3 regions of the Candidatus Pantoea soli genome follow, and region 2 is predicted to be linked to each of the others. Evidence: riboswitches for the same ligand, from Rfam matches in the RefSeq annotation. Region 2 holds a riboswitch; each other region holds the start of a gene.
What was found. A riboswitch is a leader RNA that binds a small molecule or an ion and turns the genes downstream of it on or off. The one in region 2 is predicted to bind thiamine pyrophosphate.

Region 1 (10,328 bases), 1.6 Mb from region 2:
TTCAGGCGCAGATGGACGTGGCAAAAGCCGTGCAGTATCGCTACCGGGCCGACTGGCTGGCCGTGCCGGAAAAAGATTGGCAGCCGCGCCCGCTGGAGGTGGTCAGGCAACAGATTGGGGCTTACAGCGACGCGATTCTGCGCAGCGTTTCGCTGCGGCTGAAACAGGGTACGCCTGTCAGCCAGCGGGAAGAAGCGGCCTTTATGCAGGCGATCCAGCAACCGCACGTCACCCCGCAGGACAAGGCGTTACTGTGGCACACACTCAGCGCGATCACTCTGACGCGCCCGTGAAAGCACTGCCGGCCGTGGCAGCCACTCCGGCGGCTGCGGCCGGAAACATCCTGCCCGCCTCTGACCTGCCGCCAGCGCAACCCGTCGCGCACGCCTCTGTGATTGCCTTCACAACTCCTGCATGCAGACTTGTATGGTAGTATTATTGCGCGTAGTTTTTCACCATGATTTTCGCTGATATGCGGCGCAAACCGCCGCCAGCCTTCAGGAGCTGATGATGAAAAGTGTGGTGATTGAACAACCGGGTGAGCTGGTGCTGGCCGACCGTCCGCTTCCGCAGCCGGCAGCGGGTGAGGTGCGGATTAAGGTACATTACGCCAGCATCTGCGGTTCCGATGTGCATATCTGGCGGGGCCACAATCCGTTTGCCCGCTATCCGCGCGTCATTGGTCATGAGTTTTTTGGCGTCATTGATGCCGTCGGGCCGGATACGGATGCCCGCCGGCTTGGCCAGCGCGTCGCGGTTGATCCGGTGGTCAGCTGCGGCCACTGCTATCCCTGCCGCGTGGGCCGTCCGAACGTCTGCCAGACGCTGCAGGTGATTGGCGTGCACCGCGACGGCGGCTTCAGCGAATACGCGCTTGCGCCGGCGGCCAATGCGCATCCACTGCCGCCTTCGGTACCGGATAAACTCGCCAGCCTGGTGGAGCCCTTCACCATTGCGGCAAACATCACCGCGTTTCTGCAGCCGCAGCCGCAGGATGTGGCGCTGATTTACGGTGCCGGCCCGATGGGGCTGACCGCGATCCAGGTGCTGAAAGGCGTTTACGGCGTGCAGCAGGTGCTGGTGGTGGATCGGCTGCCGGAGCGACTGACGCTGGCGCAGGAAAACGGGGCCGATCGCGTCTTTAATAACAGTGAGATCGCGCTGGCCGCCCAGCTGGAAGGCGTACAGCCAACGCTTATCATTGACGCCGCCTGCCATCCGGCCATTCTCGCCGAGGCAGCGGCGCTTGCCTCTCCGGCTGCCCGCATTGGTCTGCTCGGCTTTTCCGGCGAGCCCTGCAGCATCACGCAGCAGGCGCTGACCAGTAAAGAGCTGTCGCTGTTTACCTCACGCCTGAACAGTCATCGATTCCCGCAGGTGATCGCGTGGATGGAACAGGGGCTGATTCAGCCGCAGAAACTGGTGACGCACTTTTTCCCGCTGGCGGAAACGGCGCGCGCCATGACGCTGTTTGAACAGGATCCGCGCACCTGCTGCAAAGTGATGCTGCAGATGGCGTAACCGCTTTGCCACACCAGGTGTTTCCCCCGACCGGTACGTACCCGCCGGCCATGACAATAATTCCCTGCAGCATGACAGGGAAAACGGAGTCGGAGTTGCTATGTTGAAGAACCTGCGCTGGACCCTCGTACTGCTGTTGTTCCTGGTTTATATGATCAACTACCTCGATCGTATTGCCCTCTCGCTCACCGTGCCGCTGGTGGAAAAAGACCTGATGATCAATGCCGAGCAGTTCGGCATGATTTTCGGCAGCTTTTTCTTTGGCTATGCGGTGTTTAACTTTATTGGCGGCCTTGCCACCGACAAATTCGGCCCGACCCTCGTGCTGGGCACGGCGGTGGGCCTGTGGTCCCTGTTCTGTGGCATGACCGCGCTGGCCACCGGCTTCTGGTCAATGATGATCCTGCGCGTATTATTTGGCATGGCGGAAGGCCCGATCTGCGCCTCCGCCAACAAAGCGATTAACGGCTGGTTCCCGAAAAAACAGGCCGCCACCGCTATGGGTCTGCTCAGCGCCGGGTCACCGCTGGGTGGCGCGGTTGCCGGACCGATTGTAGGTTATCTGGCGCTGTCATTCGGCTGGCGTCCGGCGTTTGTGGTGATCTGCCTGATTGGACTGGTGTGGATGGGCCTCTGGTTCTTCTTTGCGGCGGATAACCCGGCTAAAAGCAAACGCATATCGCCGCAGGAGCGGGCGCAGGTGCAGGCGCTGAAAGCGGAAGAGCCGGCTGAGGTGAGTAATACCCGCACGCACGCGCACGGCATGGGGAGCTATCTGCGTCAGCCGATAATCCTCGTCACGGCATTCGCCTTCTTCTGTTACAACTATATTCTGTTCTTTTTCCTGAGCTGGTTCCCGGCTTATCTGGTGCAGGCGCACGGCCTGGATATCAAAGCCATGAGCATCACCACCATGATCCCGTGGATCGTCGGCTTTATCGGCCTGGCGCTGGGCGGCTGGATTTCAGACAAAATTTTTCAGGTTACCGGCAGACTGCTGCTGTCGCGCAAGATTGTGCTGGTGGTTTCGCTGCTGGCGGCGGCGGTGTGCGTGGCGCTGGCGGGCACCATTAAAGAGGTCAATTCGGCGGTCATCATGATGTCGATCTCTATCTTCTTCCTCTATATCACCGGCGCAATTTACTGGGCAATTATTCAGGATGTGGTGCATCCGAGCCGCGTCGGCAGTATCAGCGGATTCATCCACCTGACGGGTAGCCTGTCGGGCATCATCGGCCCGATTGTCACTGGCTTTATCGTGCAGCACACCGGCAAATTTGACAGCGCGTTCGTGCTGGCGGGTGGCGTCGCCGCACTGGGCGCGCTGCTGGTGCTGTTTGTGATTCGCAGTCCGAAGTCGGGCGATACCCCGGTTTCTGTTTAATCCACTGACCGACCGGGCGTACGCCGCCCGGTCTGCTGAAAGGAATAGCCATGTTAGAACCCGATCGCCTGCCGGCCGACGTGCAGCAGCCCGCTTATGACCGCCGCAGCCTGACTACCCGCATGGTGCATATCGGCTTTGGTGCTTTTCATCGCGCCCATCAGGCGCTGGCGGCCGATCGCCTGGCCGCACAGGGCAGCGACTGGGGCTACTGTGAGGTCAACCTTAACAGCGGCGCGCTGATCAGCGCGCTGCGCCAGCAGGACCATCTCTATACCCTGACGGAAATGGCCGACGACCACCTGCAAACGCGCGTGATTGGCGTGATTACTCAGGCGCTGCATGCGCGCAGCGACGGCAGCGCGGCAGTGACAGAGGCCATGTGTCAGCCAGACGTAGCCATTGTTTCGCTGACGGTAACGGAAAAAGGCTACTGCGCGCTGCCGTCGAGCGGGCAGCTGGATTGGGACCATCCGGATATCGTGCACGACCTGGCGCATCCGCAGACGCCACGCTCGCTGCCCGGCCTGATTCTGGCCGCGATTGCGCGTCGTCGCGAGCGCCAGCTGCCGCCGTTCAGCGTGATGTCATGCGATAACATGCCGGAGAATGGCCAGGTCACGCGCAACGTAGTGACGCAGCTGGCACAGCGCAGCAACCCGGCGCTGGCGGAGTACATTCAGACGCACCTGACCTTCCCTTCAACCATGGTGGATCGCATTGTGCCGGCCATGACCGACGAGGCGTTTACCCGCCTGGCGGCGCGCCTCGGCAGCCACGATCCGGTTGCGGTTGAAGCGGAGCCGTTTTTCCAGTGGGTGATTGAAGACAACTTTGTGAAGGGTCGCCCGGCCTGGGAAAACGCGGGCGCGGAGCTGGTCAGCGACGTGCTGCCGTTTGAAGAGATGAAACTGCGCATGCTGAACGGCAGTCACTCGTTTCTGGCGTATCTGGGCTATCTGGCCGGTTATACACATATCAGCGACTGCATGGCTGACGCCCATTTTCGGGCCGCCGCCCGCCGGCTGATGCTGCAGGATCAGGCGCCCACCCTGCGTATCCAGGGTGTCGATCGGGTAGCTTATGCCGATGCGCTGCTGGCACGTTATCAGAACCGCGCCATTCAACACCGCATCGCTCAAATCGCCATGGACGGCACGCAAAAGCTGCCGCAGCGTCTGCTGGACAGCGTGCGCTGGCATCTGCGCAACGGCACGCCGTGCGATTTTCTGCTGCTGGGTGTGGCAGGCTGGATGCGCTTTATCAGCGGTGTGGATGAACAGGGCGCGCCGATTACCGTGCGCGATCCGCTGAGCGCGCAGCTGGCAGGCATTGTCGCGAACAGCGAGGATGGCGCACAGCGCGTTGCCGCACTGCTGCGACTGCAGACGGTGTTCGGCGACGACCTGCGCTATCACACCGCCTTTGTCTCGCGGCTGACCGAACTCTATCAGCAACTGCGCACCGCCGGCGCGCGCGCCACGGTCCAGGCCCTTGTCACAGAAGGGTCAGGCGGTTGCACAAATGTGTAGCGCGGACGCAGCGTGCTGATTAGACTGAGCCTTTCTCATCGGGCTGGTCAGCGCCAGCCGTAATACGGATATTGCTGCATGTCGATTGCCTATACCATCACCACCAGCGAACCGGTGAATCAGCAGATTTACCGCTACCTGCGCAAGGACATCGTGACCTGCGTCATCCATCCGGGCTCACTGCTTTCAGAGAAAGAAGTGTCTGCGCGCTTCAACGTTTCGCGTCAGCCGGTACGCGAGGCGTTTATTAAGCTGGCGGAAGCCGGTCTGGTGCAGGTATTGCCACAGCGGGGCACGTTTGTGCGCAAAATCTCAGCGCAGCGCGTGGCTGACGGACGCTTTATCCGCGAAGCGGTGGAGATTGCCGTAGTGCGCCGCGCCGCGCTGGAGATCGGGCCCGCGGGTTTAATGGCGCTGGAGCACAATCTGCAGTTGCAGCGTCTGGCCGCCGAACGCCATGACAGCCAGGCCTTTCTGGCGCTGGATGATGAGTTTCACCGCCTGATCGCCGAAGGCATCGACTGCCTGCTGGCGTGGGAGACGGTAGAAAACATCAAAGCGACACTGGATCGCGTGCGCTTTCTGACGCTGAGCGAAGTGTCACCCCCGGAAAACCTGATCCAGCAGCATGAAGAGATTTATCAGGCGCTGAAAGCGCAGGATGCCGACGGTGCGGAAGCGGCGATGCGGCGACATCTGCAGGAGATGATCCTGACCATCACGCCGATTGCTGAGCGCAACAGCGCCTGGTTTGAGGGGCTGTAACGCGCCGCGCCCTGCTCTGCCGGACAGCTGCGAACGCTGCCCGGCCTGCAGCGCAGCGGGCGCGTTACGCGTTTTGACCTCCGCCCGCGCCACAGCCCTGTCCGCCTTGCGGCAGCAGCGCTACCACCAGCGGTGAAAGTGGTGCACCGGTCCGATACCTTTCCCGACCTCCAGCGAATCCGCCTGCAGCAGCGCGCCCTGCAGCCAGGCTTTGGCCTCTTCCACCGTGGCGGCCCAGTCGCTGTGGCGCGGTCGCAGCGCAGCCAGCGCCGCCGACAGCGAGCAGCCGGTGCCGTGCGTGTGCCGGGTATTGACGCGCGGCGCGGTGAAGCGCTGGCGGCCGGCGCGGGTGATCAGCCAGTCCGGGCTCTCACTGTGCTGCAGATGGCCGCCTTTCATCAGCACCGCCTCGCAGCCCAGATCCAGCAATGCAGCGCCCTGCTGCAGCATGCTCTTTTCATCCTGCGCCACGGCACACCCCAGCAGCGCGGCGGCTTCCGGCAGATTCGGCGTGATCAGCGACACCTGCGGCAGCAGCCGTTCGCGGATAGCGGCAACCGCCTCCGGTGCCAGCAGCGCATCGCCGCTTTTAGCAATCATGACCGTATCCAGCACCACAAACGGCAAACGGGCGCGATTCAGCTTCTCCGCCACCACCTCCACCACCGCCGTTTCCGCCAGCATGCCAATTTTCGCCGCATCAATGCGCACGTCGTCCAGCACGGAATCCAGCTGAGCCCCGACAAATTCCGGCGCAATGCGATACACCGACTGCACGCCGCAGGTGTTTTGCGCCACCAGCGCGGTGATGACGCTGGTGCCGTACGCACCCAGCGCGGAGAAGGCTTTGAGATCGGCCTGGATCCCGGCACCGCCGCTGGGATCGGTGCCGGCAATGGTCAGCGCGTTGATCCGTTTCATACTGCTACCTCCAGCGTCCACAGCGCGTCGATAAAGGCCGCAACAAAGCTGCCCGGCCCGGCCACGCTGCGAGCCGCCTGTTCGCCGGCCAGCGCCATCACGCCACAGGCGGCGGCGATATGCTGCAGCCTGTCGCCCGGCAGGCTGGCAAAGGCGGCGACCACAGCCGATAGCGCACAGCCGGTGCCCACCACGCGCGTCATCAGCGGACTGCCGCCTGGAATAGCCAGCATCCGGCTGCCGTCGGTGACGTAATCCACTTCACCGGTTACCGCGACAAGGGTGCGGTAACGCTGCGCCAGCGCCGCGGCGGCATCGAGTGCGGCATCCGCCTGGTGCACGCTGTCCACCCCGCGCCCGCCAGCCGACTGCTGTGCCAGCGCCAGAATCTCTGAGGCGTTACCGCGAATGGCGGCGGGCTGCAGCGGCAGCAGCTGCTGGCAGAATTCCGTGCGCAATGTCAGCGCGCCCACGGCGACCGGGTCCAGTGTCCACGGCTTGCCGGCCTGCTGCGCCGCCTTTACGGCGGTCAGCATCGCTGCGCTGCGCTCCCGCGTCAGGGTGCCGACATTGATCACCAGCGCATCGGCAAAGCCGGCAAATTGCGCCGCTTCCTGCGCATCAATCACCATTGCGGGTGAGGCGCGCAGCGCCAGCAGCACATTCGCGGTAAAGGTTTGTACCACATCGTTGGTCATGCAGTGCACCAGCGGTGCCTGCTGACGCAGCAGCAGCAGTGAGTGCGCAAGCTGCGCGGAGGAGAGAAGGTCAGGCTGTGTCATAACGCTCCTAACCGGCGATCAAGAAGGCGAATGCGGTCAGGCATCTGACTTCCCTACGCTGGCATTATCCAGATCAGGTAATACGGGTTTTTCTCAGCCTTCACAAAGAAGGGCACCCCGAGTCATGCACGCAATGCGCGCGCGTCACCAGCATAATCGCAGCGAATCGGCTTGTAAATCATGTGGGTGCTGGCCAGAAAGCGGGCGCAGATCAGGTTGAAGCGTGCGCCGGAAATGCGTAAACCGCGGTGCCGATCAAAAAAGCCTGTCTGCGCAGAGGGGTCTCCGCAGCGCTATTGTGATTGAACAGGGGCAAAACCGGCTATTTTTTCCTCACCTGCTCTCGGTTTGATGCGCGTCAAACTGCGGCGCGGCAGAAAACGGCCTAATCCCTCTCCGGACATTCTTCACTGGCCTCACTGCTCCGGATATCTGCATGTTGTCAAAACTGTTTAGTCTGATTCCCCATGGCCACCGCTGGCATCGCATCAGGATTTCCCGCAAAGGCGCCCTGCGTCCCGGCAGCCGCGCCGGCCTTGCCACGCACATCACCGCACGCTGCCAGCGTTGCGGGGCGCGGATAGAGAAAATCTATTATCGCGATATCAGTGATGCGCAGGCGCGGCGCTGGCTGGGATAAAAAAAAGCCCCGCAACACAGGTTGCGGGGCGGTTGCGTGGCTATCGCAAAATCTTATTCAGCCGGTTGCGTGCGGATCAGGTAATCAAAGGCGCTGAGTGACGCTTTCGCTCCTTCACCGCTGGCAATGATGATCTGCTTGTACGGCACGGTGGTGCAGTCACCGGCCGCGAACACCCCTTTCAGGCTGGTTTCGCATTTTGCATCGATGATGATCTCACCCATGCGGTTGCGCTCCACTGCCCCTTCAAGGAAGCCGGTATTCGGCAGCAGACCAATCTGCACGAAAATGCCGCTGAGGGCAAGGTCGTGGCTGGTCTGCGTGGTGCGATCAATATAGCTCAGGCCGGTGACTTTGCTGCCGTCGCCTTTTACTTCCGTGGTCTGCGCATTCAGAATCACATCTACGTTTTTCAGGCTGCGCAGCTTATCCTGCAGCACTTTGTCGGCGCGCATTTCACCTGCGAACTCCAGCAGCGTAACGTGCTCGACAATCCCGGCCAGGTCGATAGCAGCTTCAACGCCGGAGTTACCGCCGCCGATGACAGCGGTGCGCTTGCCTTTAAACAGCGGGCCATCGCAGTGCGGGCAGTAGGTTACGCCTTTGGTGCGATACTGCTCCTCACCCGGTACGCCCATGTTGCGCCAGCGTGCTCCGGTGGCAATGATGATGCTGCGTGATTTCAGCACCGCGCCAGAGGCGGTTTCAATGGCGTGCAGGCCGCCCTCTTTCGCCGCAGGAATCAGCTTGATGGCGCTCTGGGTATCAATCACGTCCACATCGTAGTCGTCGACGTGTGCGCGCAGTGAACCTGCCAGTTTCGCCCCTTCGGTTTTCGGCACCGAAATGTAGTTTTCAATGTCTACGGTATCCAGCACCTGGCCGCCGAAGCGTTCGCCCATCAGGCCGGTACGGATGCCTTTACGCGCAGAATAAATGGCTGCCGCTGCACCTGCCGGGCCGCTGCCGACAATCAGCACGTCGTAAGCGGCACGCTTGTTCAGCTCTTCCGCGGCGCGCTTATCCGCATTGGTGTCAACCTTGCCGACAATTTCTGCCAGGCTCATGCGGCCCTGACCAAACTCGTTGCCATTCAGGTACACCGCCGGCACGCCCATAACATTGCGCTCGGTGATTTCATTCTGGAACATACCGCCGTCAATTGCCGTGTGGCTGATGCGCGGGTTCAGAATCGCCATCAGGTTCAGCGCCTGCACCACGTCCGGGCAGTTGTGGCAGGAGAGCGAATAATAGGTTTCAAAATGCAGGTCGGTATCCAGCGCCGCCACCTGATCCAGCAGGCTCTGCGCTTCTTTCGACGGATGCCCACCGGTCTGCAGCAGTGCCAGTACCAGTGAGGTAAATTCGTGGCCCATCGGCGAACCTGCAAAACGCGGGCCGCTGTGGCTGCCTGGGTTGGTGATCAGGAAAGAGGGTTTACGGACCGGGCGATCGTTCTCTTCACGGAAGCTGACTTTATCAGACAGGCTGGCGATATCCGTCAGCAGCGAACGGATCTCTGCGGATTTCGCACCATCATCCAGCGTGGCAATCAACTCAACCGGTTTTGTTAATTTCTCAAGGTAAGCCCTGAGCTGGGTTTTTAAGTTAGTGTCGAGCATAGTGAGTTCCTGTGAAGAAAATCGGGTGCCGCAGCACCCGATAGAAGAAAGATCGAAGGGCCTGAACAGACTTAGATTTTGCCAACCAGGTCCAGAGAAGGTGCCAGCGTTGCGTCGCCTTCTTTCCATTTAGCCGGGCAGACTTCACCTGGGTGAGACGCCACGTACTGAGCCGCTTTCACTTTGCGCAGCAGATCGGATGCGTCACGGCCAATGCCTTCTGCGGTGATCTCGATGGCCTGGATGATACCTTCCGGGTCAACGATGAAAGTACCGCGGTCAGCCAGACCTTCTGCTTCACGCATGATTTCGAAGTTACGGGTCAGTGCGCCAGTCGGGTCGCCGATCATCGCGTATTTGATTTTCGCGATGGTTTCAGAAGAACCGTGCCAGGCTTTGTGGGTAAAGTGCGTGTCAGTGGAAACGGAGTAGATGTCTACGCCCAGTTTCTGGAACTCTTCGTAGTGGTCTGCTACGTCACCCAGTTCAGTCGGGCAAACGAAGGTGAAGTCAGCCGGGTAGAAGAAGAAAACACTCCATTTACCTTCAACGTCTTTCTCGGTTACGTCGATAAATTCGCCGTTTTTGAATGCTGCGTTTTTAAACGGTTTGATTTTGGTATTAATGATAGACATGGTGACCTCCGTTAAAAGATGTGATGAAGGCTACATAATTTCCGGGCCAACTTCTAATATGCAGACGTTATCAATCAGATAATCAAAAGCTATCAAAAGCCTGAGGCCAGATATCATGCGGCTTGCCGCGGCATTCTACACATAAAACCCATGCCTGTGACAGGCTTTATCTTTTCGCCGCGCCGCTGCTACTTTTATAAACATTCATTCACCTTTGCCGGACGAAGGGTGAGACAACAGCCTGGCGCACGCCTTTCTCGTGCCCGGCCTGTCAGGCGCGGCGTGATATCACCGCGCTGCGTCATCGTCCCGCTTTTTACAATGGAGTCTGGTCGTGAAAATTCGTCCCTTTGAGGAAGCCGATCGCCCTTTTCTGCGCACGCTGTTCCTGGCTGCGCGCCGCCACAGCTGGACATGGCTGGATGGCGATGCGTGGCAGCTGGAGGATCTGGATGCGGTCATTCTCGGCGAGACGGTGCTGGTGGCCGAGCTGAACGGCCATCGTGCGGGCTTTGCCGGCCTGCTG
Region 2 (10,328 bases):
CGCAGACCAAAGTGCGTCGTGAGCGTATGGGCCACATTGAGCTGGCTTCACCTACGGCCCACATCTGGTTCCTGAAATCACTGCCATCCCGCATCGGCCTGCTGCTGGATATGCCGCTGCGTGATATCGAGCGCGTGCTGTACTTCGAATCCTACGTGGTTGTTGAAGGCGGCATGACCAACCTGGAAAAACGTCAGATTCTGACGGAAGAGCAGTACCTTGACGCGCTGGAAGAGTTCGGTGACGAATTCGACGCGAAGATGGGTGCGGAAGCTATCCAGGCGCTGCTGAAAAATATGGATCTGGAGCAGGAGTGCGAGCAGCTGCGTGAAGAGCTGAACGAAACCAACTCTGAGACCAAACGTAAGAAGCTGACCAAGCGTATCAAACTGCTGGAAGCGTTCGTACAGTCTGGCAACAAGCCAGAGTGGATGATCCTGACCGTTCTGCCGGTACTGCCGCCAGATCTGCGTCCGCTGGTACCGCTGGATGGTGGTCGTTTCGCTACGTCGGATCTGAACGATCTGTATCGTCGCGTAATCAACCGTAACAACCGTCTGAAGCGTCTGCTGGATCTGGCTGCGCCAGATATCATCGTACGTAACGAAAAACGTATGCTGCAGGAAGCGGTAGATGCCCTGCTGGACAACGGCCGTCGCGGTCGTGCCATCACCGGCTCTAACAAACGCCCACTGAAATCGCTTGCCGACATGATCAAAGGTAAGCAGGGTCGTTTCCGTCAGAACCTGCTGGGTAAACGTGTTGACTACTCCGGTCGTTCGGTTATCACCGTAGGTCCATACCTGCGTCTGCATCAGTGCGGTCTGCCGAAGAAAATGGCCCTGGAGCTGTTCAAACCGTTCATCTACGGCAAGCTGGAACTGCGTGGTCTTGCTACCACCATCAAAGCTGCCAAGAAAATGGTTGAGCGTGAAGAAGCGGTAGTCTGGGATATCCTGGACGAAGTGATTCGCGAACACCCGGTCCTGCTGAACCGTGCACCAACCCTGCACCGTCTGGGTATTCAGGCGTTTGAACCGGTTCTGATCGAAGGTAAAGCGATCCAGCTGCACCCGCTGGTTTGTGCGGCTTATAACGCCGACTTCGATGGTGACCAGATGGCTGTTCACGTACCGCTGACGCTGGAAGCCCAGCTGGAAGCGCGTGCGCTGATGATGTCAACCAACAACATTCTGTCGCCAGCGAACGGTGAGCCAATCATTGTTCCATCACAGGACGTTGTTCTGGGTCTGTACTACATGACCCGTGACAAAGTGAACGCCAAAGGCGAAGGCATGGTGCTGACCGGCCCGAAAGAAGCTGAGCGTGTTTATCGCGCAGGCCAGGCCGAGCTGCATGCGCGCGTTAAAGTGCGTATCACTGAGTACACCAAAAATGAGCAGGATGAGCTCGTTGCGAAAACCAGCCTGATCGACACGACCATTGGCCGTGCGATTCTGTGGATGATCGTGCCGAAAGGTCTGCCTTACTCCATCGTCAACCAGGCGCTGGGTAAAAAAGCCATTTCGAAGATGCTGAACACCTGTTACCGCATCCTCGGCCTGAAGCCGACCGTTATCTTTGCTGACCAGACCATGTACACCGGTTTTGCTTACGCAGCCCGTTCAGGTGCGTCTGTCGGTATCGACGATATGGTTATCCCGGCTAAGAAAGCGGAAATCATCGCCGAAGCAGAAGCGGAAGTGGCTGAGATCCAGGAACAGTTCCAGTCTGGTCTGGTAACTGCTGGTGAACGTTATAACAAAGTCATCGATATCTGGGCTGCCGCGAACGAACGCGTCTCCAAGGCGATGATGGATAACCTGCAGACTGAAACGGTGATCAACCGTCACGGTGAAGAAGAGCAGCAGGTTTCGTTTAACAGCATTTACATGATGGCCGACTCCGGTGCGCGTGGTTCTGCGGCACAGATTCGTCAGCTGGCAGGTATGCGTGGTCTGATGGCGAAGCCAGATGGCTCCATCATCGAAACGCCAATCACCGCGAACTTCCGTGAAGGTCTGAACGTACTCCAGTACTTCATCTCGACGCACGGTGCGCGTAAAGGTCTGGCGGATACCGCACTGAAAACCGCAAACTCCGGTTATCTGACCCGTCGTCTGGTTGACGTGGCGCAGGACCTGGTTGTGACCGAAGATGACTGTGGCACGTTCGAAGGCATCATGATGACTCCGGTCATCGAAGGTGGCGACGTTAAAGAGCCGCTGCGTGAGCGTGTGCTGGGCCGTGTAACGGCAGAAGACGTGCTGAAGCCGGGCACTGCGGACATTCTGATCCCGCGTAACACCCTGATCGATGAGCACTGGTGTGACGTGGTGGAAGAGAACTCCGTTGACGCCATTAAAGTGCGTTCGGTCGTAAGCTGTGAAACCGACTTCGGTGTGTGTGCACACTGCTACGGTCGCGATCTGGCACGTGGTCACATCATCAACAAAGGTGAGGCCATCGGCGTTATCGCAGCACAGTCCATCGGTGAGCCGGGTACTCAGCTGACGATGCGTACGTTCCACATCGGTGGTGCGGCATCGCGTGCGGCTGCTGAATCCAGCATTCAGGTGAAGAACAAAGGTACTATCAAGCTGACCAACGCCAAGTCAGTAACCAACTCCTCCGGGAAGCTGGTTATCGTTTCGCGTAACGTTGAGCTGAAAATGATCGACGAGTTCGGTCGTACCAAAGAGAGCTATAAAGTGCCTTACGGTGCAGTGATGGCGAAAGGTGATGGCGAGCAGGTTGCCGCGGGCGAAACCGTAGCGAACTGGGATCCACACACCATGCCGGTTATCACTGAAGTGGGTGGTTTCATCCGCTTTACCGATATGATCGACGGTCAGACCATTACCCGTCAGACTGACGACCTCACCGGTCTGTCATCGCTGGTGGTACTGGATTCCGCAGAGCGTACTTCGGGTGGTAAAGACCTGCGTCCGGCACTGAAAATCGTTGATGCCAACGGTAACGACGTTCTGATCCCGGGTACCGATATGCCTGCGCAATACTTCCTGCCTGGTAAAGCGATTGTACAGCTGGAAGATGGCGTCAAGATCAGCTCGGGTGATACCCTGGCGCGTGTGCCGCAGGAATCTGGCGGTACCAAGGACATCACCGGTGGTCTGCCGCGCGTTGCGGATCTGTTCGAAGCGCGTCGTCCGAAAGAGCCAGCTATCCTGGCGGAGATCAGCGGTATTATCTCCTTCGGTAAAGAGACCAAAGGCAAGCGTCGTCTGGTGATCACGCCGGTTGATGGCAGCGATCCGTACGAAGAGATGATTCCGAAATGGCGTCAGCTGAACGTATTCGAAGGTGAGCGTGTTGAACGCGGTGACGTCGTTTCTGACGGCCCGGAATCACCACACGATATCCTGCGTCTGCGTGGCGTCCATGCGGTGACCCGTTATATCACCAACGAAGTGCAGGAAGTTTACCGCCTGCAGGGCGTTAAGATTAACGATAAGCACATCGAAGTCATCGTGCGTCAGATGCTGCGTAAAGCGACCATCATGAACGCGGGTAGCTCGGAGTTCCTGGAAGGCGAGCAGGCAGAAGTCTCTCGTATCAAGATCTCCAACCGCGATCTGGAAGCGAACGGCAAAATCGGTGCAACCTACATGCGCGATCTGCTGGGTATCACCAAAGCGTCTCTGGCAACCGAGTCGTTCATCTCTGCAGCATCGTTCCAGGAGACCACCCGTGTCCTGACCGAAGCCGCAGTAGCAGGTAAGCGCGATGAACTGCGCGGTCTGAAAGAGAACGTTATCGTGGGTCGTCTGATCCCGGCAGGTACCGGTTACGCTTACCATCAGGATCGTATGCGTCGCCGTCAGGCAGGCGAAGTACCGGCAGCACCGCAGGTTACTGCGGATGAAGCCTCTGCCAGCCTGGCTGAACTGCTGAACGCAGGTCTGGGCGGAAGCGACGACGAGTAATCGTCTGCTGCGTCAGCTGACCAATAAAAAACCCTGCTCCGGCAGGGTTTTTTTTCGCCCGGCGTTTCTTAGCACTGACGATCGATATCCTGTCGCGTCAGGCCAATATCGCGCAGCTGCGCGTCGCTCAGGTTCGCCAGCAAGAGACGGGTCTGCCGTTTCGCGTGCCAGCGCTTCACTACGCGTACTAACCCACGCAACATATCCGGTAACGTGACGTTAAACGGTTTTGCGGCCCGATTCTGATCGAATTCCATAATCTTCGTCCTCAGTGTGATGTATGAGGCCCATTCTCCGTTGATCGCACTGCGCAATACAGACGCAAAAAAAACATATCTTCTGCATACAGATTGCCTTTCACCCTATCTGAATGGTAGAAAAGCCTTTCATCTGTACCGGTTTTCCGGTCACTCCTGTCTGAAAGAGGCACACAATGACGCGCTATCAGCATCTGGCCTGTTTGTTATCGGACCGTATTGAACAGGGGCTGTACCGTAGCGGCGAGCGACTGCCTTCGGTGCGTACCCTGAGTCTGGAACACGGCGTCAGCATCAGTACCGTGCAGCAGGCCTACCATCTGCTGGAAGAGAAGCTGCTGATTGTGCCGCAGCCGCGTTCCGGCTATTTCGTGGCCACGCGCAAAGCCACCCCGCCGGTGCCTGCGCTGACGCGACCGGTGCAGCGCCCGGTTGAGATCACGCAGTGGGACGCGGTGCTGGAATTGCTCAGCAGCCGGACCGGCGGCGATACCCTGCAGCTCGGCAGTGGCATGCCGGATTTATCACAGCCAACGCTGAAACCCCTATGGAAAATCATGGCGCGCCAGGCGCAGAAGCAGGATATCGCCACGCTTAACTACGACAGTCTGCTGGGCGTGACGGCCCTGCGCGAAGAGGTCGCGCGCCTCGCCATCGACAGCGGCTGTCAGCTGACGGCGGAGGATATTGTTATTACCACCGGCTGCCATGAGGCGCTGTCGGCCTCGGTGCGTGCGGTCTGCGAGCCGGGCGATATTATCGCCGTCGAATCGCCGGCTTTTCATGGCACCATGCAGACGCTGCGCGGCTTCGGCATCCGGGCGATTGAGATCCCGACTGATTCGGTAACCGGCATCAGCCTTGAAGCCCTTGAGCTGGCGTTTGAACAGTGGCCAATCAAAGCCGTGGTGGTGGTGCCCAACTGCAATAACCCGCTGGGTTTTATCATGCCGGAAGCACGCAAGCGCGCGCTGCTGACGCTGACGCAACGCTTCGATGCCGCCATCATTGAGGACGACGTATATGGCGAGCTGGCGTGGGAGTATCCGCGGCCAATTACCCTGAAATCGCTGGATATGGATGGCCGCGTGCTGCTGTGCAGCTCCTTTTCTAAAACGCTGGCACCGGGTCTGCGTGTGGGCTGGGTCGCGCCGGGGCGCTATCGCGATCGCGTGTTGCACATGAAATACATCGGCACCGGCTCGACGGCAACGCAGCCGCAGCACGCGGTGGCGGAGTTTATCCGCCAGGGGCACTACCTGCCGCACCTGCGCCGCATGCGTCAGGTGTATCAGCGCAACTATGAAACCTTCAGCTGCTGGGTGCGTCATTACTTTCCCTGCGGCATTTGCGTGTCGCGGCCGCAGGGCAGTTTTCTGATGTGGGTTGAGCTGCCGGAAGCGTTTGACGCCGTGCGGATGAATGCTGAATTGCGGGCGCTGAATATTCAGGTCGCCGTAGGATCGCTGTTTTCGGCGTCGGGGAAATACCGCAACTGCCTGCGTCTGAATTATGGCCTGCCGATGAATGCGCAGACCGAGCGGGCGGTGGCGCAGCTGGGCGCGGCGATTGAGCGTGCGATGCATGCAGCCAGTACCGATGCACCTGCTTCCTCCGTGACGGATTAGCGTGAAGGGCAGGGCCGGACAGAGAGTCGGGGAAGCCAGCCCTGGCCCGCTGCAAGCGACAGCGGGCAGGCTTACTTTAGCGATCTCCTGTATCGGTACCAGTGCTGAAGATTGAGGCTGTGCAACGGATTCCGCGTTTCGTTATCCGGATACAGAAGATGACGGCGTCTCTGCGATCCCGCTTCCGGCGCCTGCGATATCCAGCAGCTGCCGGGTGGCAGCACGCCAGTCCGGCGCCTGGGTAATCGCGCTCACCACCGCAATGCTGCCGACGCCGGTGGCTTTCACCTCTGGCGCACGTGCCAGTGTGATTCCGCCAATGGCGACGGTAGAAATATGCGGTAAGCGCGCCAGATGGCGCTTCAGTTCCGTCAGGCCCTGCGGTGCGGAAGGCATCTCTTTGGTCTGCGTCGGGAAAATGTGGCCAAGGGCAATGTAAGAGGGGCGCAGCGCCAGCGCGCGATCCAGTTCGGCGTCGTCATGCGTGGAGATCCCCAGACGCAGGCCGGCGTTACGAATGGCAGCCAGATCGGCCACCTCCAGATCCTCCTGACCAAGATGCACACCATAAGCCTGATACTGAATAGCCAGCCGCCAGTAATCGTTGATAAACAGGCGGGCACGATACTGTTTGCCGAGCGCGATGGCGGTACGCACCGCCTCCTCGACCTCATGCTCCTGACGATCTTTAATGCGCAGCTGGATAGTCCGCACCCCGGCGTCCAGCAGGCGTGCGATCCACGCCGTGCTGTCGACCACCGGATAGAGCCCCAGCTGCGGGGCGGTCGCGGGAAAAGCGTGTGTCATGATTATTCCTCTTTCAGGGCATCGGCGGCGTGATAGAGTTCGCCGCCGCGGCTGCGGAAGGCATCGGACATCTGTGCCATGCCGATCGCCACCGGCTGCGCCTCCGCTTCCTGGCGGGCAGCAAATTCCCGCACCTCCTGGGTGATTTTCATTGAGCAGAATTTCGGGCCACACATTGAGCAGAAGTGCGCCACTTTGCCGGACTCCTGTGGCAGTGTCTCATCATGAAAAGCGCGTGCCGTATGCGGATCAAGGGCGAGATTAAACTGATCCTCCCAGCGAAATTCAAAGCGCGCTTTCGACATAGCGTTATCGCGGATCTGCGCGCCGGGATGGCCTTTGGCAAGATCGGCCGCGTGGGCAGCGATCTTGTAGGTAATCAGCCCCTGCTTCACATCCTCTTTGTTGGGCAGGCCCAGATGCTCTTTCGGCGTGACGTAGCACAGCATGGCGCAGCCAAACCAGCCGATCATGGCGGCACCAATGCCGGAAGTGAAATGATCGTAGCCCGGCGCAATATCCGTGGTCAGAGGGCCAAGCGTGTAAAATGGCGCTTCGTGGCAGTGTTCCAGCTGCTCGGTCATATTGCGGCGAATCATCTGCATTGGCACATGACCCGGGCCTTCAATCATCACCTGTACATCGTATTCCCAGGCAATTTGCGTCAGCTCGCCCAGCGTGCGCAGTTCGGCGAACTGGGCTTCATCGTTGGCATCCTGCACTGAACCCGGACGCAGACCGTCGCCCAGCGACAGCGAGACATCGTAAGCGGCGCAGATTTCGCAAATCTCGCGGAAGTGCTGATACAGGAAGTTCTCCTGATGGTGCGACAGGCACCATTTCGCCATGATCGAGCCGCCGCGTGAAACGATACCGGTCAGGCGCTTCGCGGTCATTGGCACATAACGCAGCAGTACGCCCGCGTGAATAGTAAAGTAATCGACGCCCTGTTCTGCCTGCTCCAGAAGCGTGTCGCGGAAAACTGCCCAGCTCAGATCTTCGGCAATCCCGTTCACTTTTTCCAGCGCCTGATAGATGGGCACGGTGCCAATGGGCACCGGACTGTTACGCAGAATCCATTCGCGCGTTTCATGGATATAGCGGCCGGTAGAGAGATCCATTACCGTATCCGCCCCCCAGCGCGTTGCCCACACCAGCTTTTCCACTTCCTCTTCGATTGAGGAGCTGACCGCAGAGTTGCCAATGTTGGCGTTAACCTTCACCAGGAAATTTCGTCCGATAATCATCGGTTCCGATTCCGGGTGATTGATATTGGCCGGAATAATGGCGCGGCCGCTGGCCACTTCCTGGCGGACAAACTCCGGGGTGATATTTTGCGGCAGCTGCGCGCCAAAACTGTGGCCCGGATGCTGCTGTAACAGCACTTCGCTGCGAATGCGTTCACGGCCCATGTTCTCGCGCAGGGCAATAAACTCCATCTCGGGCGTAATGATGCCCTGGCGCGCATAGTGCAGTTGGGTAACCCGCCGGCCACGAATGGCGCGGCGCGGTTGGGGCAGGTGTTCAAAGCGCAGGTGGTCAAGGCCGTCATCGGCAAGACGCTGCTGGGTGTAGGCGGAACTTTGCTGGCGCAGCGTTTCGCTGTCGCCACGCTCTTCGATCCAGCCGGCGCGCAGTTTCGCCAGGCCGCGATGGACATCAATGGCCGCCGCCGGATCGCCATATGCGCCGGCGGTGTCATAGACCGGCACTGGTTCATTTTCGGCGTAATGCGGCTGATCTTTCGTACCGCCAGTGTGGGTAGGGCTGAGCTGGATTTCACGCATCGGCACCCGGATATCCGGCCGGCTGCCGGTGATCCAGATACGCGTTGAATTGGGGAACGCGGTTCCCTGCAGTGAATCAATGAATTCCTGCGCCCGGGCGCGTTGCTCGCGACGAGAAGGTTTAGCATCAGACATAGCAAATTTCCTGTCATTAAGGGGAAGTTGCTTGTCCGGAGTCCGGAAGGAGTAAGCGTGCCGTTACCGGCGGAACGCCAGCCACACGCTGATACTGACTACTCTTGTTCCCTTCGCAGGTACTAACCTGATCAGGTTCCGCGGATCCCGAATGAACGGTCTCAGCCCGATAGGGCACTCCGACAAGGTGTACGTCTCAGGGTGTCCGCTGCTGCAGCGACACCCCCAACGTTATGCCTCTGGCAGGCATAAAAAAACCCACTCAGCATAAGAGGGGTTTTCAGGAATCACAAGTTTTTTACCACCGCGCCGGCTTAAGCGGGACGGGCAATGGTGCTGTCGTTGGCGACCGGCGGGCGCGCCAGCTGGTTATCCCAGGCAAGCTGAATCAGTTTATCTTCCAGGGTAAAACGCGACTCCAGCGCTTCACCGACTTCCGACAGCGCCTGCTGGAAATCCACGCAGTTGTCGTCATTGATCGCCTGCTGCAGATGACTGTCATACAGCTGCATGATGCGGTCGGTGTTGCTCTCCAGCGCCGGAAAAATCTGTGCGGACGCAATCATCGGGCTGTCGCCTTCCATCTCTTTGATGATGCGTTCATAAATACCAAAGTGGCCAGCAGAGAGATAGTCGACCAGATAGTGACAGAAACCGTCCAGCGCCTCTTCATCCAGCGCGCTCAGCGCTTCTTTGTGCGGCTTCATGCCAATTAAAGCGTAGTAAGCAACAAGCAGTTGCCGGCGGTCGCGCAACCAGGCGTCGACGAATTCATTACCGCCACCTACACGCCTGGTCAGGTTATCTAACTGGGTAAGCATACGGGACTCCAGGTGAGTTATAGTTGTTTATTACACACACTTAACAGCATGATTTCAGCGTGCCATTTGACGCTAAGGACAACGATTAAGATGCAACGTGAGATCTCAAGCGTAGACGCTGGCTGGTGGATTGTCAGCTCGGAACAGAAACTTTGGTTGCCGCAGGGCGCGTTGCCGCATGGCTTAGCCGCAGAATTTGGTCTGGTGGGCTGTCAGGGACTGCAGATCGGCGAATGGCTGGGGGAAAATGTCTGGCTGATACGTGAAGCGCGTCCGGAAAGCATGGCCTCTGTTCGTCAGCTGATCGACGAAGATGTCGGCCTGTTCCAGCTGGCCGGACGCGGTGTGCAGCTGGCAGAATTTTACCGTTCGCATCGCTGGTGTGGATACTGCGGTCATGAAATGCAGTTCAGTAAGCGCGAGTTCGCCTGCCTGTGTCACCACTGCCATGAACGCTACTATCCGCAGATTGCGCCCTGCATTATCGTGGCGATCCGCCGCGGTGAAGAGATCCTGCTGGCAAATCACGCCCGTCATCGCAACAGCATCTACACCGTGCTGGCGGGTTTTGTTGAAGTCGGCGAAACGCTGGAGCAGGCGGTAGCGCGGGAAGTGATGGAAGAGAGCAATGTCCGGGTGAAAAATGTGCGCTATGTGACCTCCCAGCCGTGGCCATTCCCGCACTCGCTCATGATGGCCTTTATGGCCGAATACGACGGTGGTGAGCTGCAGCATGACGGCAAAGAGCTGCTGGATGCCGGCTGGTTCCGCTACGACGACCTGCCGTTACTGCCACCGCCGGGCACTGTCGCACGCCGGCTGATTGAAGACACGGTGGCGCTGTGCCGCGCCAGCGCGGCCTGAAAATGCTACACTGCCGCCCTTAGCATGAGAGAGCCCATTATGAGTGAACTGAAGAACGATCGTTATCTGCGCGCCCTGCTGC
Region 3 (10,328 bases), 480 kb from region 2:
AACTATACCGATGACGTCGAATTCTCCTGCGAAGACGGCGGCCGTACTCCGATTGACGACCTGTGCCGCATGGTGGAAGCCGCCATTGATGCCGGGGCGAAAACCATCAATATTCCCGATACCGTTGGCTACACGCTGCCCGGTGAATACGCCAACATCATCAGTCAGCTGATCAACCGCGTTCCGAACATTGATAAAGCCATTCTCTCTGTCCACACCCACGATGACCTCGGCATGGCCACCGGTAACGCCATCGCTGCCGTGCTGGCGGGTGCGCGTCAGGTAGAAGGCACGCTGAACGGTCTGGGTGAACGCGCCGGGAACTGTGCACTGGAAGAGGTGATCATGGCGATCAAAACCCGCCAGCAGATCATGAACGTGCACACCAATATCCATCATCAGGAAATTTACCGCACCAGCCAGATTGTCAGCCAGATTTGCAACATGCCCATTCCGGCCAACAAGGCGGTGGTGGGCTCCAACGCGTTTGCACACTCTTCAGGTATCCATCAGGACGGCGTGCTGAAAAACCGCGAAAACTACGAAATCCTGACGCCAGAGTCGATTGGCCTGCACAAAATCCAGCTGAATCTCACCTCACGTTCCGGCCGTGCCGCTGTAAAACACCGCATGGAAGAGATGGGCTACAAAGAGGCGGATTACAACCTGGATGCGCTGTATGACGCGTTCCTGAAGCTGGCCGACAAAAAAGGTCAGGTGTTTGATTACGATCTGGAAGCGCTGGCCTTCATTAATAAGCAGAACGAAGAGCCGGAATATTTCCAGCTGAACGAATTCAATGTGCAGACCGGCTCCAGCGTCACAGCAACCGCGTCAGTGCAGTTAGGCTGTGGCGATGAGGTCAAAGCCGATGCGGCCACCGGTAATGGTCCGGTTGATGCCGTGTATCAGGCCATCAACCGCATCACCGGACTGGAAGCCGAGCTGGTGAATTACAAACTCACGGCCAAGGGTCACGGTGAGAACGCGCTGGGACAGGTGGACATTGTGGTCAATTACAACGGCCGTAAATTCCACGGCGTGGGCCTGGCAACCGATATTGTCGAATCCTCTGCCAAAGCGATGGTCAATGCCCTGAACAACATCTGGCGTGCTAAGCAGGTAGAAAAAGAATTGCAGCGTAAATTCAAAGATCAGAAGGAAATGGTGTAACTATGACTCAGTCTTATCATATTGCGGTAATGCCAGGCGATGGAATCGGTCCGGAAGTGATGGCGCAGGCCATGAAAGTCCTTGACGCCATCCGTCACCGTTTCGACATGCGGATTACCACCAGCGAATATGATGTGGGCGGTATCGCCATCGATCGTCACGGTGAACCGCTGCCACCGGCCACCATCACCGGTGCGGAACAGGCCGATGCCATTTTGTTCGGCTCTGTGGGTGGCCCGAAATGGGAGCATCTGCCGCCCGCCAGCCAGCCAGAGCGCGGTGCGCTGCTGCCGCTGCGTAAACATTTCCGTCTGTTCAGCAACCTGCGCCCCGCGGCGCTGTACAAAGGCCTGGAAGCGTTCTGCCCGCTGCGCAGCGATATTGCCGCGCGCGGCTTCGATATCCTGTGCGTCCGCGAACTGACCGGCGGCATCTATTTCGGCCAGCCCAAAGGCCGGGAAGGCAGCGGTCCGCACGAGCGCGCCTTTGACACGGAGGTTTACCACCGCTTTGAAATCGAGCGCATTGCCCGTAATGCGTTTGAAGCCGCGCGCAAGCGCCGCAATAAAGTCACCTCTATTGATAAAGCCAACGTGCTGGCCACCTCCGTAATGTGGCGTGAGATTGTTAACGAGGTGGCAACGGCGTATCCGGATGTACAGCTGAATCATATGTACATTGATAACGCCACCATGCAGCTGATTAAAGATCCGTCACAGTTCGATGTCCTGCTGTGCTCTAACCTGTTTGGCGACATCCTGTCCGATGAGTGCGCGATGATTACCGGCTCAATGGGCATGCTGCCTTCGGCCAGCCTTAACGAAGAGGGCTTCGGCCTGTTTGAACCTGCGGGCGGCTCCGCGCCGGACATCGCCGGCCAGAATATTGCCAACCCGATTGCGCAGATCCTGTCACTGGCCATGCTGCTGCGTTTCAGCCTTAACGCCGATGCCGCTGCGGATAGCATTGAGCGCGCGGTCAGCCGCGCACTGGAAGCGGGGCACCGCACCCGCGATCTGGCCGGTAACTGCCCGGCCGTGAGCACAGACGAAATGGGCAGCATCATTGCCGGTTTCATCGCTGAGGAAAAATAATAAAATGAAAAGCTTATACCAGAAGTTATTTGATGCACATGTCGTTCACGAAGCGCCAGATGAAACGCCGTTACTCTATATCGATCGTCATCTGATTCATGAAGTGACGTCGCCGCAGGCGTTTGACGGACTGCGCGCGCACGGACGTAAAGTGCGTCAGCCGTCGAAGACGTTTGCCACCATGGACCACAACGTATCGACCCAGACCAAAGACATCAACGCATCCGGCGAAATGGCCCGTATTCAGATGCAGGAGCTGATGAAGAACTGCGCCGAATTTGGCATTCAGCTGTACGATCTGAACCACCCGTTCCAGGGCATTGTTCATGTGATCGGCCCTGAGCAGGGCATGACGCTGCCGGGTATGACGATTGTATGTGGCGATTCGCACACGGCGACCCACGGGGCATTCGGTTCCCTCGCGTTTGGCATCGGCACGTCTGAAGTGGAACACGTGTTTGCCACGCAGACCCTGAAACAGGGCCGCGCCAAAACCATGAAGATTGAGGTGCTGGGTGAAGCCGCACCGGGCATCACCGCCAAAGATATCGTGCTGGCTATTATCGGTAAGACCGGCAGCGCGGGCGGCACAGGCCACGTGGTCGAGTTCTGCGGCCCGGCGATCCAGGCGCTGAGCATGGAAGGCCGTATGACGCTGTGCAATATGGCGATTGAAATGGGGGCAAAAGCGGGTCTGGTTGCGCCGGATGACACCACTTTCGCCTACCTGAAAGACAAGCAGTTCGCACCGAAGGGCGAACAGTGGGAGCAGGCAGTCGCCTACTGGCGCACGCTGAAGTCTGACAGCGATGCCATTTTTGATAGCGTCGTCACCCTGAACGCAGCGGACATCGCGCCACAGGTTACCTGGGGCACCAATCCGGGCCAGGTGATGGCGGTTGACCAGGCGATTCCCGATCCGCAGACCTTTGCCGATCCGGTGGAACGCGCCTCCGCAGAGAAAGCGCTGGCCTATATGGCGCTGCAGCCGGGCATTAAACTGACCGATGTGGCAATTGATAAAGTGTTTATCGGCTCCTGCACCAACTCGCGTATCGAAGATTTACGCGCGGCGGCAGCTATCGCCAAAGGGCGGAAAGTCGCACCGGGCGTAGTGGCGATGGTGGTGCCGGGTTCCGGTCCGGTGAAAGCGCAGGCGGAAGCGGAAGGCCTGGATAAAATTTTCCTCGACGCTGGTTTTGAATGGCGTTTACCGGGCTGCTCAATGTGCCTGGCGATGAACAACGACCGCCTGAATCCGGGCGAGCGCTGTGCTTCAACCAGTAACCGTAACTTTGAAGGCCGTCAGGGCCGCGGCGGACGCACCCATCTGGTGAGCCCGGCGATGGCGGCCGCTGCGGCTGTCACCGGCCGTTTTGCCGACATTCGCGAATTAACTCAGGGAGCTTAAGCCATGGCGAAAAAATTTACCCAACACACCGGGATCGTCGCCCCGCTGGATGCCGCGAACGTCGATACCGATGCCATCATTCCCAAGCAGTTTTTGCAGAAAGTGACGCGCACCGGTTTTGGTGCCCACCTGTTTCACGACTGGCGCTTTGACGACGATGCCGGCACGCAGCCGACGGCCAGCTTTGTACTGAACAAACCGGAATTCCAGGGCACCAGCATTCTGCTGGCCCGGGAAAACTTTGGCTGCGGCTCGTCGCGTGAGCACGCGCCATGGGCACTCACTGACTTTGGTTTTCATGTAGTGATTGCACCGAGCTTTGCTGACATCTTCTATGGCAACAGCTTCAACAACCAGCTGCTGCCGGTGAAGCTGAGCGAAGAGGAGGTGGATGAAATGTTCCGCCTGGTGAACGATCAGCCCGGCATTCGCTTTACCGTGGATCTCGAAGCGCAGACGGTGACCGCCGGCGATAAAGTTTACCGCTTTGAGATCGATGCGTTCCGTCGTCACTGCATGATTAACGGCCTGGACAGCATTGGCCTGACGCTGCAGCACGAAGCGGCAATTGCCCGCTACGAAGCCAGCCAGCCGGCATTTTTACGCTGAGGCTTTCCGGGCGCACCGCCGGTGCGTCCGGTGGTTCGCATTACGTGGCCGCCTGCCTGCCTGGCGGCCTGTATCTGCCCTTCTGCCCTTATCGCACGTCCCGCACCCGTGATGCCAGCCCCAGCGCCACCAGTGACATCGCCAGCGCCAGCCAGTACACCGATTCATGGCCAAAGCGCTCGCTCAGCACACCCTGAATCAGCCCGGCCACGATCAGCCCGGTAGAGATGGAAGTGGTAAACAGCGTGGTGGCTGCACCTGCGCGCCCCGGCATCAGGTCCTGGAACCATAGCATGCCGATTCCGGCAATAATGCCGATAAAGGCGGCATTAAACAGCTGCAGTACCATCAGCGCGGTGCGTGAATGAAACAGCACCAGCCCGAGGTAAAACAGTACGCCCGCCACCAGCGCCAGCAGCATCGGCAGACGTTTGCCATAGCGCTTTGCATAGTGTCCGGCCAGCAGCATGATGGGGATCTCCAGGCCAGCAGCCGTGCCCATTAACAGCCCGGCCAGCTTTTCCGGCAGGCCCAGCGTTGTACTGATATACAGCGGCATATCAATGATATACATGGTGTTGCACGCCCACATCACCACCGAGGCGATAAACAGCAACCGTACCTGACCGTCTTTCCACGGGCTGATGCGCAGCAGTTCCTGCTCCGGCGTGACAAGGACGCGCGGCACGGAAGGCAGCGAACGCCAGATCAACAACATACTCAGCAGGAAGATAGCCGCCGCCACGCAGAACAGCGTGACGAAACCATAGTTGAGCGCCAGCGCAAAGGATAACGGCGGCCCAATCACCCACGCCAGCGACAGCTGGGCGCGCATGACCGAGCTGAACATCACCACCTCGCGCGCCGACTGGTCAGCATATTCCCGTGCCAGCGCAAAGATCTGCGGCATCGCCACGCTGGAGAGCGCTGACAGCAGCACGCCCAGGCTGACCAGTGTCAGATAGTGGCGATTAAAAGCAAACAGCAGCGCATTCAGCACCGCCATCAGGCAGCAGAACAGAATCAGGTTACGGCGGTCGCCCTGCGTGTCCGATCGTTTCGCCACCAGCAGGCTGATAATGATGCCCGCCACGGCGTTGACGGTGAAAAACAGCCCCACCCAGAACGGCCGCACCTGCACTTCGCGCGTCAGAAACAGACTCAGCGTCGGCGCCTGCAGCGCGCCGGCGACGCCCACCATGAACGACACGGCCATAAAGGAGAGATAAACCGGATTGAGGCGGCGCGGCCGCGTTAACAGCGATTTCATGCAGAAATCCCTTTGAGGAAGAAAAGCAGAACCCAAAAAAAGAGCGTAGACGATTTCACAGCCGATCAAAAAAAGCCAGCAGAGATCCCCTGCTGGCGGTGAAATTGCACCCTACTCAGAAACGATTCCGCCTGGGCAGAATCCCGGGATGAGCGCCATTCATGTATGAATGCCTCCCGCTCTTTCCGTTGCAGGCAGTATGCCTTTAATATGAGGCAGTAAAAACTGAGCGATGTCGCAAAGGAGTTCCCCTTTTATGTCTTCTGCCCGTCTGCAGCAGCAATTTATCCGCCTGTGGCAACACTGTCAGGGGGAGGATCAGGCGATCACGCTGCAGGAGCTGGCCGCGCGGCTGCACTGCTCGCGTCGCCATATGCGCAACCTGCTCGCTGCCATGCAGCAGGCGGGCTGGCTGCAGTGGCAGGCGGAGGCCGGACGCGGCAAACGTTCGCAGCTGCGTTTCTGCTGCACCGGACTGGCACTGCAGCAGCAGCGCGCCGACGAACTGCTGGAGCAGGATCGGATTGACCAGCTGGTTCAGCTGGTCGGCGATAAGCATCAGGTGCGGCAGATGATTGCCGCCCATCTGGGACGCAGCTTCCGGCAGGGCAAACATATTCTGCGCGTGCTTTACTACCGTCCGCTGCCCAGCCTGCTGCCGGGTTCGCCGCTGCGCCGCTCGGAAACCCATCTGGCACGGCAGATTTTCAGCGGCCTGACGCGGGTAAATGAGGAAAACGGGGAAATTGAACCGGATATCGCGCACCACTGGCAGCAAACGTCTCCGCTGCACTGGCGCTTCTTTCTGCGCCCGGCCATTCGCTTTCATCACGGCCGCGAACTGGCGATGGAGGATGTTATCGCCTCGCTGGAACGGGTGCGCAGCCAGCCGCTGTTTTCCCATCTGGTCCGCCTGCACGCGCCGGCTCCGTGGACGCTGGATATTCATCTCAGCCAGCCGGATCGCTGGCTGCCATGGCTGCTGGGCAGCGTCAGTGCGATGATTCTGCCGCGCGAGTGGCCCGCGCTGCCCAACTTTGCAGCGCAGCCGGTTGGCACCGGCCCCTACAGCGTGGTGCGTAATCAGCAGACGCAGCTGAAGATTGCCGCTTTTGACGACTACTTTGGCTACCGCGCGCTGATTGATGACGTCTCCATCTGGGTGTTACCGGAGATCAGCGATGAGCTGGTCTATGCCGGTGTAAAGCTGGAAGGGGAAAGCGCAGATGAAAAGTCAGAGGAGAGCCGGCTGGAAGAAGGCTGTTACTTTCTGCTGTACGATCAGCGATCCGCACGCGGACGCGATGCCGACTTCCGCCGCTGGGTCAGCTATCTGCTGAATCCGGTGGCGCTGCTGAATCATGCCGGCGTGGGCTATCAGCGCTACTGGTTTCCGGCTTATGGCCTGCTGCCGCGCTGGCATCACCGGCGCGATCTCGATCCCGTCAGCAAACCGCAGGGGCTGACGCAGCTGACGCTCAGCTGGTACAGCCAGCACGTTGAACACGAAGGCATTGCCAGTGCGCTGCGCCCGCTGCTGGCGCAGCAGGGTGTCACGCTGATAACGCGTGAAGTCAGCTATGAAGAGTGGTATGCCGGCGCGGGCGACAGCGATATCTGGCTGGGCAGCGTCAATTTCACCCTGCCGCTGGAGTATGCACTGTTTGCGCAGCTGTATGAGCTGCCGCTGATGCAGCACTGTGTTCCGCTCGACTGGTCAGCCGATGCCGCACGCTGGCGCGACAATGCGTTGCCGCTGGCGGAGTGGAGCCGCCAGCTGGTCAGCCACAACTACCTGCATCCGCTGTTCCATCACTGGCTGCTGCTGGAAGGGCAGCGCAGCATGCGTGGCGTGCGCCTCAATACGCTGGGCTGGTTTGATTTCAAGTCCGCCTGGTTCGCCCCGCCGGATCTGTGAGGCTTTCGCGCTGTCACAGAAGTGACTACACTAAGCCGTTCTCAACGGGGTGCCGGATAACTGGCTGAGAGAGACCCGTCGAACCTGATCCGGTTTGTACCGGCGTAGGGATTTGAGAGGCCTGCTGCTCAGATCCTTTGCGACTCAACGTTATCTTCTCCTCAAGGAGCGCAAAGTGTTAAACAAAGTTCTGCCCGTGCTGCTGCTGGTATGCGCACCGGCGCTTGCTGCCAAACCTGTCCTCACCGTTTATACCTACGATTCCTTCGCCGCTGAATGGGGCCCCGGCCCGGCGGTAAAAAAAGCCTTTGAAGCGCAGTGCGGTTGCGAACTGAAATACGTGGCGCTGGAAGATGGCGTTTCCCTGCTTAACCGGGTTCGTATGGAAGGCAAAAACAGCAAGGCCGACATTGTGCTGGGCCTGGATAACAATCTGGTCCAGGCGGCGGAACAAACCGGCCTGTTCGCTCCCAGCCAGGTAGATACCCGCACTCTGCAGCTGCCGGATGGCTGGCACAACAGCACGTTCATTCCGTTCGATTACGGCTATTTCGCCTTCGTTTACGACAAAACCAAACTGAAAAATCCGCCCAAAAGCCTGCGGGAGCTGGCAGAAAGCCCGGAAAAATGGCGCGTGATCTATGAAGATCCCCGTACCAGCACGCCGGGGCTGGGCTTGCTGCTGTGGATGCAGAAAGTGTTTGGCGAACATGCGGATCAGGCCTGGCAAAAGCTGGCGGCCAAAACCGTAACGGTCACCAAAGGCTGGAGTGAAGCCTACGGCCTGTTTCTGAAAGGCGAAGGCGATCTGGTGCTGAGCTACACCACATCACCCGCCTACCATCTGATCGAAGAGAAGAAAGATCAGTATGCAGCCGCGCCGTTCAGCGAAGGACATTATCTGCAGGTGGAGGTGGCCGCCCGACTGGCCGGCAGCCAGCAGCCGCAGCTGGCTCAGCAGTTTATGCAGTTTATGGTGTCCCCGGCCTTCCAGCAGACGATACCCACCGGCAACTGGATGTATCCGGTGATCAAAACCGCGCTGCCCGCCGGTTACGCCACGCTGCCGGTGCCGGCTGACGCGCTGCAGTTTACCCCTGCCGAGGTCGCTGAACACCGCGCCGCCTGGATTCGTACATGGCAACAGGCCGTCAGCCGTTAATGCCCGGCTGGCTGATTCCGGGGGCGTTCAGCGCGCTGCTGCTGTGTGCGGTGGCGCTGCTGGCATTTGGCGCGCTGCTTGCCGCCGCACCCGCCACCGACTGGCAGGCGCTGCTGAGCGACAGCTATCTGCATCATGTACTGGCCTTTTCATTTGAACAGGCCCTGCTCTCTGCGCTGTGCTCGGTCGTGCCTGCCATACCGCTGGCCCGGGCGCTCTATCGCCGCCGTTTTCCTGGCCGCGCCCTGCTGCTGCGCCTGTGCGCCATGACGCTGGTGCTGCCGGTGCTGGTGGCGGTATTTGGCCTGCTGAGCGTTTACGGGCGTACTGGCTGGCTGGCGCAGCTCTGTGCCGCGCTCGGCCTCTCTTATCATTTCTCTCCCTATGGTCTGCAGGGCATTCTGCTGGCGCACGTTTTCTTTAATCTGCCGCTGGCCACCCGCATGCTGTTGCAGGCGCTGGAGAGCATTCCCGCTGAGCAGCGGCAGCTGGCAGCCCAGCTGGGCATGCGCGGCTGGTGGCTGTTTCACTGGCTGGAGTGGCCGTGGCTGCGCCGCCAGATCCTGCCCACCGCCGCGCTGATTTTTATGCTGTGCTTTGCCAGTTTTGCCACTGTGCTGGCGCTGGGCGGCGGCCCGCAGGCCACCACGCTGGAACTCGCCATCTATCAGGCACTGAATTTTGATTACGATCCTGGCCGCGCCGCGCTGCTGGCCCTGCTGCAGCTCGGCTGCTGTCTGCTGCTGGTGCTGCTGAGCCAGCGCTTCAGTCAGGCTATCGCGCCGGGCAGTCAGACGCTGCGCGGCTGGCGCGATCCGCAGGACAGCAGGCTGGCGCGCGTGGCCGATGCACTGCTGATTGGCCTGGCGCTGCTGCTACTGCTGCCTCCGCTGGCGGCGGTGGTGGTGGATGGGTTACACGGCGGCGTAGCGGGCGCGCTGCAACAGCCCGCACTCTGGCAGGCTACCTTTACCTCGCTGCGCATTGCGCTGGGGGCGGGCGTGCTGTGCGCGGTACTCACCCTGATGTTGCTGTGGAGCAGCCGCGAGCTGCGCCAGCGTCAGCGCCTGCTGAGCGCGCAGGCAATGGAGATGAGCGGCATGCTGATCCTCGCCATGCCGGGTATCGTGCTGGCCAGCGGCTTCTTTCTGCTGTTCAATGCCACAACAGGCCTGCCGCAGCGCGCCGATGCGCTGGTGATCTTCACCAATGCGCTGATCGCCATTCCCTATGCAATGAAAGTGCTGGAAAACCCGATGCGCGACCTGAGCGTACGCTACGGTCCGCTGTGCGCCTCACTGGGCATCAGCGGCTGGCATCGCCTGCGACTGATCGAGCTGCAGGCGCTGCAGCGCCCGCTGGCGCAGGCGCTGGCCTTTGCCTGCGTGCTGTCGATTGGCGATTTTGGCGTGGTGGCGCTGTTTGGCAGCGTCGATTTCCGCACCTTACCGTTTTACCTGTTTCAGCAGATTGGCGCTTATCGTGGGGCAGACGGTGCCGTTACCGCCCTGCTATTGCTGCTGTTATGCCTGCTGCTTTTTACCCTGATGGAAAAATTACCGGGTCGCCATGCTGACACTGAATAACCTGACTTACCTGTACCAGCATCTGCCGATGCGCTTCAGCTTTCACGCCGAAGCCGGTGAACGCCTGGCGATTCTCGGCCCGAGCGGCGCAGGCAAAAGCACCCT

Region 1: it holds a riboswitch for thiamine pyrophosphate, as region 2 does, so the genes downstream of both, thiM (hydroxyethylthiazole kinase) here and thiC (phosphomethylpyrimidine synthase ThiC) in region 2, are expected to answer to the same signal.
Region 3: it holds a riboswitch for thiamine pyrophosphate, as region 2 does, so the genes downstream of both, thiB (thiamine ABC transporter substrate binding subunit) here and thiC (phosphomethylpyrimidine synthase ThiC) in region 2, are expected to answer to the same signal.

The regions. Positions count from the first base shown of each region.
Region 1 is NZ_CP032702.1:2,409,651-2,419,978, forward strand. It holds gene D8B20_RS11205 (chorismate mutase) at 1-293, shown strand, start outside; gene D8B20_RS11210 (Zn-dependent oxidoreductase) at 511-1,521, shown strand; gene D8B20_RS11215 (MFS transporter) at 1,622-2,905, shown strand; gene D8B20_RS11220 (mannitol dehydrogenase family protein) at 2,956-4,437, shown strand; gene D8B20_RS11225 (GntR family transcriptional regulator) at 4,516-5,202, shown strand; gene thiD (bifunctional hydroxymethylpyrimidine kinase/phosphomethylpyrimidine kinase) at 5,323-6,123, opposite strand; gene thiM (hydroxyethylthiazole kinase) at 6,120-6,905, opposite strand; TPP riboswitch at 6,939-7,035, opposite strand; gene D8B20_RS11240 (hypothetical protein) at 7,342-7,545, shown strand; gene ahpF (alkyl hydroperoxide reductase subunit F) at 7,599-9,167, opposite strand; gene ahpC (alkyl hydroperoxide reductase subunit C) at 9,239-9,802, opposite strand; gene D8B20_RS11255 (GNAT family N-acetyltransferase) at 10,137-10,328, shown strand, end outside.
Region 2 is NZ_CP032702.1:218,029-228,356, forward strand. It holds gene rpoC (DNA-directed RNA polymerase subunit beta') at 1-3,947, shown strand, start outside; gene D8B20_RS00985 (DUF1127 domain-containing protein) at 4,016-4,204, opposite strand; gene D8B20_RS00990 (aminotransferase-like domain-containing protein) at 4,381-5,832, shown strand; gene thiE (thiamine phosphate synthase) at 5,974-6,639, opposite strand; gene thiC (phosphomethylpyrimidine synthase ThiC) at 6,642-8,561, opposite strand; TPP riboswitch at 8,653-8,753, opposite strand; gene rsd (sigma D regulator) at 8,876-9,382, opposite strand; gene nudC (NAD(+) diphosphatase) at 9,473-10,246, shown strand; gene hemE (uroporphyrinogen decarboxylase) at 10,286-10,328, shown strand, end outside.
Region 3 is NZ_CP032702.1:702,865-713,192, reverse strand. It holds gene leuA (2-isopropylmalate synthase) at 1-1,173, shown strand, start outside; gene leuB (3-isopropylmalate dehydrogenase) at 1,176-2,267, shown strand; gene leuC (3-isopropylmalate dehydratase large subunit) at 2,272-3,678, shown strand; gene leuD (3-isopropylmalate dehydratase small subunit) at 3,682-4,287, shown strand; gene D8B20_RS03200 (MFS transporter) at 4,376-5,557, opposite strand; gene sgrR (HTH-type transcriptional regulator SgrR) at 5,814-7,475, shown strand; TPP riboswitch at 7,511-7,604, shown strand; gene thiB (thiamine ABC transporter substrate binding subunit) at 7,651-8,637, shown strand; gene thiP (thiamine/thiamine pyrophosphate ABC transporter permease ThiP) at 8,613-10,223, shown strand; gene thiQ (thiamine ABC transporter ATP-binding protein ThiQ) at 10,207-10,328, shown strand, end outside.